Regions from separate parts of the Salinicoccus roseus genome, predicted to be linked through region 4. Evidence: riboswitches for the same ligand, from Rfam matches in the RefSeq annotation. Region 4 holds a riboswitch; each other region holds the start of a gene.
The links. A riboswitch is a leader RNA that binds a small molecule or an ion and turns the genes downstream of it on or off. The one in region 4 is predicted to bind S-adenosylmethionine.

Region 1 (3,059 bases), 540 kb from region 4:
GTGACATTCGTCATCAACTTCTGGGCGGGACTTGCCATGCTTGTGGTCATCCCTTTCGTCCTCATATGGATGGTACTCTACAGGAAGTATTCGGAAGGCTACAATCATATGCGGCGGGAGCGGAACAGCGACATCAACGCCATGCTGAATGAATCGATCAGCGGCATGCCGATCATCCAGGCCTTCAACAGGGAATCCGAGGTGACGGAGGAGTTCAAAAATCTGAACGATGGCTATGTCAGAAGTTCGAACAGCCTGATCAGACTTGAAAGTGCCACCGGAGAGAACCTTATGGGGACCATCCGTTCCTTGCTGTTCGCTGTGATGGTCTACATTTTCGCATCCGCCTTCCTCGACGGGTCGGCGGCCATGTCGGTCGGTACGATGTACATCCTGGTCGATTACATTACACGCTATTTCAACCCGCTGTTCGAAATCATCCGCCAATTGGATGTATACGAGCAGGCGCGGGTGGCGGCGCTCAAAGTGTTCGAACTGCTTGATGCGCAGGCAGAAGATGATGACACCGGTGTGCTCGGGGAATTCGATGGACATATTGCCTTCGAACGGGTTGGGTTTTCATATGATGGCACACACAAAGTACTCAAGGACATCAATATGGAAGTATCACCAGGAGAGACGGTGGCGCTTGTCGGCCATACAGGGTCCGGCAAAAGTTCGATCATCAACCTGTTGATGCGGTTCTATGACCCGACTGAGGGCACCGTACGCTTCGATGGAAAGGATGTCCAAACCATCGGCAAGCAGTCTTTGAGGCAGCACATCTCTATTGTACTCCAGGATCCCTTCATCTACAGCGGAACGCTGCTGTTCAACCTCAGATTGAACAATGCCGATATTACGGAAGTGGAGGCAGAGGCAGCACTCAAGAATGTAGGTGGGACTGAGATGCTCTCCAGACTGCCGGATGGCGTGCATACAGAACTTGCAGAACGCGGTTCGACACTGTCCCTTGGGGAACGGCAGCTGATTTCATTCGCACGTGCCCTGGTGTTCGATCCGAAGGTGCTCGTACTGGATGAGGCGACAAGCAACATCGATTCGGAGACGGAACAGATGATCCAGCATGCCATGAAGGTGGTAAGCCGGAACAGGACGACATTCATCATTGCACACAGACTCTCGACGATCCAGCATGCAGACCAGATTCTGCTGCTTGATGGCGGCCGTATTGTCGAGCGGGGGAGTCACGAGGCACTCCTCAAATCGGGCAGGGAATACGCCAAGATGTACACCATGCAGGTGGCCCATGTATCCGGAGTGGAATAATTGTGGCAGCCAATATTTTGAAATTTGACTTTTCTCCCACATTAATGTAGAGTGATGAGCATTCAATTGAATACTTTTATCCAGAGAAGTGGAGGGATTGGGCCCTGTGAAGCTTCAGCAGCAGGCCGGTAGGTACTGTGCTAAATCCCGCAAGCCTCAGGCTTGGCAGATAAACGATTGAAGCCATTTGCCTTTGGGCAGGTGGCTTTTTAATTTCAGGAAGGAAGTGGTGGAATGGCAATTGTGCTTGAAGATGTGTCGAAGACATATGAAGTCAAGGGGAAGAGGATCGAGGCTTTGAAAAAACTTTCCCTGACGATAGAGGAAGGGGAGATATTTGGACTGATCGGCTTTAGCGGGGCAGGGAAGAGTACGCTGCTCAGACTGATCAATCTGCTTGAGGCACCGAGTTCCGGCAAAGTGAACGTGAACGGGACTGAGCTTGGAAGTCTGGCGGGGGAGGACCTCAGAATCCGCCGGCAGAAAATCGGCATGATCTTTCAGCAGTTCAATCTGATCGAATCGAAGACGGTCTATCAGAATATTGAATTCGTTCTTAAGGCAAGCAAGTATGACAAAAAGAAAACGCGGGGACGGATCGAGGAACTTCTCGACCTTGTCGGACTCGGCGACAAGGCGGACAGCTATCCGAAAAATCTGAGCGGCGGCCAGAAGCAGCGTGTCGGCATCGCACGGGCCCTTGCGAACCATCCGGATGTCCTGCTGTGCGATGAAGCGACCAGTGCACTCGACCCTGATACGACGAAGACCATCCTGAAACTTCTGAAGCGGATCAATAGGGAGCTTGGCATCACAATCGTCTTGATCACCCATGAAATGGAAGTCATAAAGGAAGTTGCAGACCGTGTCGGCGTCATGACGGAAGGCGAAGTTGTAGAGATCGATGACGTCTACAGCATATTCAGCCATCCGAAGCATGATGTGACGAGGGGCTTCGTACAGGATATATATGATTTTGTCATCCCGTCCCATATCGACGTGAACGATCGTTCCGAAGTGATTACGATCAAATTCCTCAACGAGCATGCTGAGGCGAACTATGTGAACCAGCTCTACCGCCATTTTGAATGTGACATCAGCATTCTGAACGGACGCATCGAATACATACATGATATGCCTCTCGGCTTCCTGATGCTCCACATCAAGGGCGAACCGGATGAGATAGGGCGTCTGAAAAGCTTCATCGATGAATCCAAAGGAATAGAAAGGGCTGAAATCTATGCAGAGATTGACTGAGATTGCACCGCTCCTTTACCGTGCACTGCTTGAGACGACACTGATGGTTTCCATCTCCATCTTCTTTGCGGTGCTGCTCGGGCTGCCGCTCGGCATACTGCTCTATATCACGGCGAATCCGCTGCTGTTTCGGATAAAGCCTTTGAATCAGTTTCTGGGCGCAGTGACCAACGTCATCCGCTCATTCCCATTCATCATACTGATTGTCGCAATCATGCCGATTGCGACATGGCTGACGAACAGTTCGCATGGTCCCGTATTTGCAAGTGTGGCATTGTCGCTCGCGGCCATCCCACTGTTTGCACGGCTTGTTGAGACAAGCTTCAACGGTGTCAATACGGGTGTCATTGAGGCGAGCATCGCCGGTGGTGCCTCCCTATGGCTGATCGTGACGGACGTCCTGATCCCGGAATCGAAACGCGGGATCACCCAGGCGATTACGCTGACGATCATCTCCATCGTCGCATTCAGTGCAACGGCGGGTGTCGTTGGCGGGGGCGGCATCGGCGACC
Region 2 (3,059 bases), 1.2 Mb from region 4:
GATGCACCGATGATGAGTGCAGGCAGTGCCCCCTGCGACCCCATGATCGTCCCCATCAGCACCTTCGTGAATGGAATGAGGAGGATGATCAGTATGATGAATGGAATCGCACGGAACAGGTTGACAAGGAAAGCAGTGACGCCATAGACCGGCGCACTGGCCGCATGCTCGCTTTTGGATGACAGGAAAAGGATGATTCCGAGAATCAGCCCGAATATGAATGTAAACGCAGTGGAAATGACGGTCATGTAAAGCGTTTCGTTCGTCGCCGTAAAGACATCATCCCATTTGACGTTTTCGAATGAGAACATCTCGGCGAATGCATTGATGAATTCGCTCATCCTTCCACCTCCACTGTCACAGCATGTTCAGCCAGTTCCTGCTCCAGGCTTTCAAGGTCCGCATCATCAATGTCGATTGCCACATACAGGTGGCCATAGGACTCATTGTTCGTCCGCTTGATATTGCCCGAGAGGATGTTCAGATCAAGATTGTATTTCTTGACGACCTGCGAGACGATCGGCGCTTTGGACTGAGAGCCGACAAAGCCGAGCTTGAGTATTTTCGAGGTCGGGAACATCTCCCTGACCTCCTCGAATGACAGGGCCGTCTCCTCATCGTTGATGTCATCTTTGACAAAGCGTTTCGTCACGCCATGCTCCGGATTCTGGAACAGCTTTATCACCGGCCCTGTCTCCACGACCCGGCCATTTTCCATCACTGCCGCACGGTCGCATATCTTGCGGATGACATGCATCTCATGGGTGATGAGGACGATGGTGAGATCCATTTCATCACGGATCTTCACCAGCAGCTCGAGGACCTCGTCGGTCGTTTCGGGATCGAGCGCACTCGTCGCCTCATCACACAGAAGCACTTCCGGCCTGTTGGAGAGAGCCCGTGCAATGCCGACCCGCTGCTTCTGACCACCGGAGAGCTGGCTTGGGTAGTTATCTTCGCGCCCCGTGAGACCGACGAGGTCCACGAGCTCGGCTACACGGCGCGCACGCTCCTTCTTCGGTACACCGGCAATCTCCAGCGGGAAGCTGATGTTTTCGGCGACGGTCCGCGACCAGAGCAGGTTGAAGTGCTGGAAGATCATGGAGACCTTCTGGCGTTTCCTGAGCAGGTTTGCCCGGGTCATCGCACTGATGACATCTTCGCCGATCACCACTTCGCCCGAAGAGGGCTGTTCCAGCCCATTCAGCATTCTGATCAGCGTGGATTTGCCCGCACCAGAATAGCCGATGACACCAAATATCTCCCCTTCCTTGATATGGAGATTGACATCATCCACAGCCTGGATGGTATTGTTCTTTGTCTTGAAAACTTTCGTTGCTTTCTTTATATCGATCATACGTTTCACCCTGACTTGTATATTGGAAAGGTCGTACATTTTCCGTTCCACTAAAGAAATAAAAAGCCCACTCAAAAGTTGAGTAGGCACCGGTTTTATCCATCAGCCTCTCATCTTCGACCAGTCGATCAGTGAATTGGCACCTTGTCATAAAGACGGTTGCCGTGGTTTCATCGGGCACTTCCCTCCACCACTCTTGATAAGAGTTTCATTATTAGATTGTTAATAATACTATCATCCGCATTCCTATTCGTCAACAAGGAATTCATCGAACACTTCCGTCAGATGGGTCACCGACTGGAAGGCATATACTTCCCTGATCAGTCTGCCCTTCCTGAACAGAAGCAGTGCGGGCGCCGATCTGATTTCATACAATTCAATGAGATCCTTATGATAGTTCAAATTTATGGAAGTATATGAAAATCCCTTCATTTCAGAGACGATATCGAGCATCCTTTCCGCAATCTGGCAGTTGGCACATATCGGCGCATAGCCATAGAGCACGAACGTCTCCTCAGATTGAATACGGCTGGTAATATCGATTGTCCTTGGTTCTTTCATCATTACTGAACTTACCTTTCATGATCAAGCTTGTATCTACATAGAAATCGTGTCTCATAAGGAGGTTTGCCAAGTAGTCGCGTGGGCAGCGGCCCACTTCACCGAATTTCGGGTCAATATATATGTGAGTACTTTCACTCAGATGTTTTTTAAACCATTTCCTGATGTTTTTTCCCTCTTTGTCCGCGTCGGACAGGATATAGATGTCGGAGCCATTCAGCTGGTCGAGAATCTCATCCAATTTTGAGATTCCCATTGTACCATGGGTGCATATGATCTGTACAGGTTCAATCAATACTTCTTCGATGCGCCGCTTATCCGTCTTTCCTTCGACAATGAGCACTTTATCGGAAAAATACATTGTATTCACCCCTGGTATCATATTTGAAAAAAAACTCCAGACGATGTCCAGAGTTTCAGTTTTTATGCATCCACCATTTCTTCGTAGGCATCCGCATCCATCAGTTTATCAAGTTGTGATTCATCGGACAGTTCAATGACCACCATCCATGCTTCCTCATAAGGAGATTCATTGACAAGCTCAGGGCTGTCCTCGAGTTCTTCATTGATTTCGACTACTGTACCACTGAGCGGCGCATACAGTTCGGATACCGTCTTAACGGACTCCACACTGCCGAACGATTCCCCAGTAGTAATTTCATCGCCTTCAGCAGGCAGCTCCACAAATACGATATCACCGAGTTCGGATTGGGCGAATTCCGTAATACCGATTGTTGCCTTGCCATCTTCAAATTTGACCCATTCATGGTCTTCTGAATACTTGAATTCTTTAGGTGTTGCCACGACAAAAACCTCCTTTTTCTTATACACTTATATAATCTCATAGTTCACACTATTTAGGCAAGGCTAATTCTGGCTGTTCACAAATTGTTTGTATTCCTCTTCCTTGAAGCCGAGCACTACGCTGGAGCCGTCATAGAGAAGGGGGCGCCTGATCAGCATGCCGTCTGTTGAAAGCAGTTCAACCTTCTCCTCTTTCGTCATTTCATCGAGACGTTCCTTGAGGCCGAGTTCCTTGAACTTCTTGCCGCGCTTGTTGAAGAATTCGTCGATATCCCTGCCCGAGCGCTCCACCAGTTCGGACAGTGTGCCGGCTGCCGGCGGCTGCTTCACCATGTCT
Region 3 (3,059 bases), on a different contig from region 4:
CCTGTATAGGCAAAGCCTATCTTCAAGGCTTGTCTGAAATTCTGCAATTTGACCACTCCGAATTATCTTAATATTTTAAAAACAATAACTTCATATTAAACTTATTGAAGAAGGTTGGCAAATGAAGAAAGACCTTCTCCCATCATTTTATCTTCGTCACTGCCAGTCGAGCGAATCGAAGAACTTCCGGGTATCCTCAAAAAGCGCTTGCTGATCTCCGCCCCTCGTCATCAGGTGGCCGGTGTCCGCATAGGACTGCAATGTCTTTTCATTATGGCCAATGCCATCATATATATGTTTCGCACTGTCCATGTATGCTTCCGCATCCTTCCCTCCATACTTGACTGCTGCCGGAACACCAATATCTCCAAGATTCCCATGTACTTCGTCGATCAGCTTCCGGAAGTCATCCAGGCTTTCCATCGGATTGTCCTTGTAGTACTGGACCCTCTCCATGATCTTTTCATCATCTTCCCCAGTAAACTTCAGGAAGTTCCTCGTATAGTTCAGGACTCTTCTATTTATATCCCCAACATCTCTGCCCTGGGGCACAGACATGGCCACAATGCCATTGATGCTGTCGAGTTCCTCGGCTGCCCTGAGGGCGAGCACACCGCCCAGGGAAACACCGCCGACTGCTATGCTTTCATGCCCTTGATCCTTGAGCTGATCATATCCATCCAATACATTTTTCCACCAATCTTCAGGGCTGCTCTGTACAAGTACCTCCGGTCCCATGCCATGTCCCTCGAAGCTTGGTACATGGACGGTATATTCGTGCTGCTCAAGGTGCTGGGCCAACGGCTTCATGTCCCTGACCGTTCCGGTGAAGGAATGGAGCAGCATGACTGCCCTGGGGCCACTTCCATAGTTCAACGCTTCAGGCTTTACGATTTTCATGATTTATCCTCCTTCTGGATATCTGGTGTCCGATGATATATGTATTCCGCTTCATCCTCATCGAGTCCATAGTCCTTCTTCATCATTGCAATAATCTCCTCTTTCGTCTTCCCCGCCCCATGCGCTTTTGAAACTCGGTTATACAGTTCTTGAGCATAATTATGGGCGGCCATGCTTTTTGTCGTCCTGCCTAGTTGATAACGGCTCAAAACGAAAAGCACAAGAGCTATGACCATCAGAATGATGACCAGGAAATCGATCATATCCTCTCCTCCTCTCCATTATTTAAATTTTTAAAAGTGTTTGACAAATTGTCCTCCATTATAGTAACATAGTCCCTAATCAAATATTTGCTTATCCAGAGTGGTGGAGGGATTGGCCCTGCGAAGCCCGGCAACCTTTTAAGTAAGGTGCTAAATCCAACAGGTACGTTCCTGAAAGATGAGTGACTCGAGAGTCTCCCTTAATCTTTGGGCAGGCTCTTTTTTATAATATATTACTGGAGGAATGAAACAATGACAGAGAATCATCGCTTCGAAACTAAACAGCTTCATGCCGGACAAGAAGTGGACCCTACCACAAATTCACGCGCGCTTCCCATCTATCAGACGACTTCCTATGTATTCGACGATACTAAGCATGCTGCAGAACTATTCGGCCTGCAAGATGTAGGCAACATCTATACCCGTATCATGAATCCAACGACTGCCGCTTTGGAGACGCGTGTTGCAGAACTCGAAGGTGGAGTTGCCGGCCTTGGCGTTGCATCCGGCATGGCTGCCATTACATACGCCATACAGGTTATAGCAAATGCCGGGGATCATATCGTCTCCTCTGCCAGCCTATATGGGGGTACTCACACACTGTTCACCCATACATTCAAAAAGTTCGGTATCGAGACGAGTCTTGTCGATGCGAAAGATCCTGAGAACGTTTCACGTGAAATCAAGGAGAACACCAAAGCGATCTTTGTAGAGACCATCGGCAATCCGGAAGGCAACGTGGAAGATTTGGAGGCATTAGCGAAAATCGCGGAGGATAATGGTATACCACTTATCGTGGATAACACATTCGCCACTCCGTACCTCTGCCGTCCAATCGAGCACGGCGCACATGTAGTCGTCCATTCGGCCACAAAATTCCTTGGCGGCCATGGCACTTCCATCGGAGGTGTAATCGTTGATGGCGGAAACTTCAACTGGGATAACGGAAAATTCCCTGGACTGACGGAGCCGGATGCTTCCTATCACGACCTTGTCTTCACTGAGGCATTCGGCCCAGCTGCCTATGCGTTCAAGATCCGTACTACCCTGCTCAGGGACACCGGAGCAGCACTTTCTCCATTCAATGCATTCCTGCTCACGCAAGGAATCGAAACATTATCACTCCGGATGGAAAGGCACGTGGAGAATGCAAAGGCCGTTGCAGAATTCCTGGAAAACCACGATAAAGTGGAATGGGTCGACTATGCTGGCCTCGAATCCAGCGAGTATCATGAGCTCCAGAAGAAATACCTGCCGAAAGGTGCTTCTTCCATATTTACATTCGGTGTCAAAGGCGGATATGAAGCCGGAAAGACGTTCATAGAATCCCTCGAACTCTTCTCACTGCTTGCGAATGTCGGGGATGCCAAGTCACTCGTCATCCATCCCGCTTCCACCACCCATTCCCAGCTTAAGGAAGATGAGCAGTTGGCAGGGGGGGTAAGACCGGAAATGATCCGTCTGTCTGTCGGATTGGAGCATGTGGATGACATCATAGACGATCTAAAAAAAGGTCTGGATGCGATTTAAATGCCTATAAAAATCATTGAAGGCCTCCCGGTACGGGAGCGCCTCCATAAGGAAAATGTATATACAATAGAAGCGACCCGTGCGCATACACAGGATATACGTCCGCTGCGTATGTTGATTTTGAACCTGATGCCTAAAAAAGAGGAAACGGAACTTCATCTTTTGCGCCTTCTGGGCAATACACCGTTGCAGATAGATATCGATTTTATGTATATGACCACACACCACAGCAAAAATACGCCGACCAGCCACCTTCAGAAGTACTACCACAATTTGGAAGAGGTACGCAACCGGCGTTATGATGGCATGATCGTCACAGGTGCACCAGTGGAGAAGCTCGATTTTGATCAAGTCGATTACATCGAA
Region 4 (3,059 bases):
CGAAACCGCATTGGGGACTCAGGCAGAGCTGATCTTTGGAAACATATTTCGATGCTTCCGCAACGCGTTCCCTTATCACATCTTCATCCTCGAGCTCACCATGCTTTGAGGTGAACAGTCCAAGGACGACCCGCGGGCCTTCTTTAGGAATGTAGGAGAGCGGTTCGAAGTCTCCGGAACGGTCATCGTCATATTCGAGGAAGAATCCGTCAACCTTCTCTTTGGCAAAGAGCACGGGGGCGATTTTGGCGTAGCTGCCCTCGAATGCCCATTTCGACCTGTAATTTCCGCGGCATAAATGTGTGGTGATGACCATGTCCTCAGGTTTCTTTTCAAGTACGCCGTTCAGCACCCTCAGTGCCAGATGGATCAGGGATTCCCTGTCATAGCCGCTGTCATTGAATGGGATCTCCGGCGCATTGAGTCCGGCAATGTATACATCATCGAACTGGAGATAGCGGCACCCTGCATCATAGAACGCCTGTACCGCATCCTGATAGGCCTTGATGACGTCCTTGGCATATGCTTCGACATCGGGATATATATCCTGGTTCCGTATGCCGGCATTGAACATCTGGTTCGGGCTTGGAATCGTCTGTTTAGGTACCGCCCGGTCGCCCACGATCTCCTTGAATTCGATGAAGTCCTTTATATGCGGATGCTCTTTATTGAATGCGATTTTTTCTGTGACACGTACATCATACCGTTCGGTCTCGATGCCGTCGAACTGGAAGCCTGTATCGGGCACATATCCTTCCACGCCGTCCAGGTGTTCAAGGAAATCGGTATGCCAGAAGCGCCTTCTGAATTCGCCGTCGGTGACCGCCTTGAGTCCCACTTCAATCTGCTTGTCGACCACTTTCCTGATCTCTTCGGTCTCGATTTCCCTCAGCTGTTTATAGGAGATCCTGTCCTCCTGATGGTCTTTGCGCGCCCTATGTATGCTGTCGGGCCGCAGCAGGCTCCCCACGTGATCTGCCCTGAATGGTGCTTCGACTGCCGTTTTCGTCATGCTGATCCCTCTTTCCAATAATATTAATATAATAAAATCCCCAATTGTCCGAAGTGGATAAATTGGGGATGATGATCATCCATTCATCTCATCTTCGAGCAGTGCTCCTGGAATTAGCACGGTACCTGGGGTCCGCTGCTGAGGTTTCATCGGGCCAGTCCCTCCACCTCTCTCGATAAGAGTATCAATTATTATATTACATCATACTCTAAAGGATAAAGAATTTTCTGTCAAGTATCCTCCTGAGATCATTATTATATATATTTAATAATTAACTTGCATAAAGTAAGTAAGTGGTGTAAAATATAATTATCTTGAATTAGAGATAATATTATTGGAGGTTTTTAATGATGACAACGTTCGTAACAGATCCAGCCCACTCCGAAGTGGGATTCCAGGTAAAGCACATGATGGTATCAAAGGTGAAGGGGCACTTCGAAGATTTTCATTTTGAAGTGAAAACAAACAATCTCGAAACTTTCGAGGATGCCGAAGTTCATGCAGAAATAGATGTAAACAGCATAAGCACCAAAAATGAAGACCGGGACGCACATTTGAAATCAGAAGATTTCTTCAATGTGGAAAAGAATCCGAAAATCACGTTCAAATCGAGTAATGTCACTAAGTCCGGGGATACTGTATCGGTGACGGGTGAGACGACGATGAACGGCATCACGAAGGAAATGACAATCGACCTCCAGTACAACGGTAAGGGTACAAACCCCTGGGGCCAGGAAGTCCATGGCTTCGAAGCCGAGTTCACAATCAACCGTGAAGCATTCGGACTGACATGGAACCAGCAGCTGGAAACAGGCGGTGTACTGGTGAGCAAGGATGTAAAGGCACAGCTTGAGCTCCAGTTCTCCGAAAAAAGTGAATAGGCATAGAAGATGAAGATATTCCTTTCAGACCGGTCTGGAGCCAACTATTGGCTCCAGACCGTTTTTTCATAGTGAGAAGGTCGATATTGTAATTTACTATATATGCAAGCATTGCTATAATTTATGGGAATACATATATAAAGGAGATGAACTATGCCTTTCCATTATCGTAATATGGCCGCCGTTATCCTGGCCGCCACATTACTGATGCTCGCAGGATGCAGCAGCCCGGCCGAAAAGGCACAGACATCATTGTCAGACATAGAGGAACTGCAGACGTCAGTCATGGAATCATTCACACAGCTGGCTGATTTGGAAAATCGTCTGCAGACGGAATTTGAAGCCGCATTGACTGAAGATGAAAGTTTAAGCACATTATCTGATGGTTCTGCCGAGGTTCATGCAAATATAGAAGAAAGGCGGGAATTATTGGAAAAGCTGTCAGAAAGCAATGAAGAAACCCTCAGCCAGCACGAAGAGATGCTGCAGATCGACAATGATGAAATGCCAGCGGAGGCGTTCAACGGTGTGCTCGGTTCCCTCGACTCCATGACGGAATCACTTGATGCATTCACGGAGTCCTATGGAGCACAACTGGATTCCGAAAAGACATATTTTGAATCGCTGGGTCAGGACGAAGCGGACTATGAAACATTCCAGGATGGAATTGAACGCGTCAATGATGAAATGGAAGGCACCCGGGAAATCCGGAGGGAACTCGACCAGGCGTTCGTGGAACTGGAGGAAGCCCGCAATATGCTGAATGCACAGTTGGAGGAAGAAGCTGATGAATAGAATGAGCGATAGGGAGGCACAAGATGTTTAAACAGGGATTTATAGTGACCGTGCTATGCAGCAGCATGCTATTGGCCGGCTGCCGGGATGGTGGGGAAGCGGACATTGCGGATTCAGCTGAACAGGATGAAATTCAACGGGAACAAACGGTACAGGAGGAACAGGCTCCAGCATCGGATGACGGGATGGAAGAAGCAGAAGCGACACAGAAAGAAGAAGATGCTGAAGCGCCCGATTTCCAATACGAAGTCAACCCGGATACATATGCCATCCAGCCGATTGAAGGCAGCGGTGCAGACCCGCAGGTTGCCCTCCTGACCTATGATGATGCACCGGATGGCCACGCCGTGCAGATAGCAGAAATTCTTGCG

Region 1: another riboswitch for S-adenosylmethionine. It lies ahead of EDC33_RS02910 (methionine ABC transporter ATP-binding protein); the one in region 4 lies ahead of EDC33_RS00135 (5-methyltetrahydropteroyltriglutamate--homocysteine S-methyltransferase).
Region 2: another riboswitch for S-adenosylmethionine. It lies ahead of EDC33_RS06145 (methionine ABC transporter ATP-binding protein); the one in region 4 lies ahead of EDC33_RS00135 (5-methyltetrahydropteroyltriglutamate--homocysteine S-methyltransferase).
Region 3: another riboswitch for S-adenosylmethionine. It lies ahead of EDC33_RS11720 (O-acetylhomoserine aminocarboxypropyltransferase/cysteine synthase family protein); the one in region 4 lies ahead of EDC33_RS00135 (5-methyltetrahydropteroyltriglutamate--homocysteine S-methyltransferase).

What each region holds. Positions count from the first base shown of each region.
Region 1 is NZ_RKQJ01000001.1:540,198-543,256, reverse strand. It holds gene EDC33_RS02915 (ABC transporter ATP-binding protein) at 1-1,290, shown strand, start outside; SAM riboswitch class I at 1,364-1,466, shown strand; gene EDC33_RS02910 (methionine ABC transporter ATP-binding protein) at 1,525-2,547, shown strand; gene EDC33_RS02905 (methionine ABC transporter permease) at 2,531-3,059, shown strand, end outside.
Region 2 is NZ_RKQJ01000001.1:1,212,631-1,215,689, forward strand. It holds gene EDC33_RS06140 (methionine ABC transporter permease) at 1-341, opposite strand, end outside; gene EDC33_RS06145 (methionine ABC transporter ATP-binding protein) at 338-1,357, opposite strand; SAM riboswitch class I at 1,465-1,563, opposite strand; gene EDC33_RS06150 (thioredoxin family protein) at 1,604-1,921, opposite strand; gene EDC33_RS06155 (toprim domain-containing protein) at 1,872-2,279, opposite strand; gene gcvH (glycine cleavage system protein GcvH) at 2,342-2,722, opposite strand; gene EDC33_RS06165 (Spx/MgsR family RNA polymerase-binding regulatory protein) at 2,786-3,059, opposite strand, start outside.
Region 3 is NZ_RKQJ01000004.1:133,255-136,313, forward strand. It holds gene EDC33_RS11705 (YkvI family membrane protein) at 1-47, opposite strand, end outside; gene EDC33_RS11710 (alpha/beta hydrolase) at 157-900, opposite strand; gene EDC33_RS11715 (hypothetical protein) at 897-1,163, opposite strand; SAM riboswitch class I at 1,252-1,348, shown strand; gene EDC33_RS11720 (O-acetylhomoserine aminocarboxypropyltransferase/cysteine synthase family protein) at 1,416-2,693, shown strand; gene EDC33_RS11725 (homoserine O-succinyltransferase) at 2,694-3,059, shown strand, end outside.
Region 4 is NZ_RKQJ01000001.1:4,512-7,570, forward strand. It holds gene EDC33_RS00135 (5-methyltetrahydropteroyltriglutamate--homocysteine S-methyltransferase) at 1-1,012, opposite strand, end outside; SAM riboswitch class I at 1,098-1,194, opposite strand; gene EDC33_RS00140 (YceI family protein) at 1,363-1,893, shown strand; gene EDC33_RS00145 (YkyA family protein) at 2,047-2,688, shown strand; gene EDC33_RS00150 (polysaccharide deacetylase family protein) at 2,712-3,059, shown strand, end outside.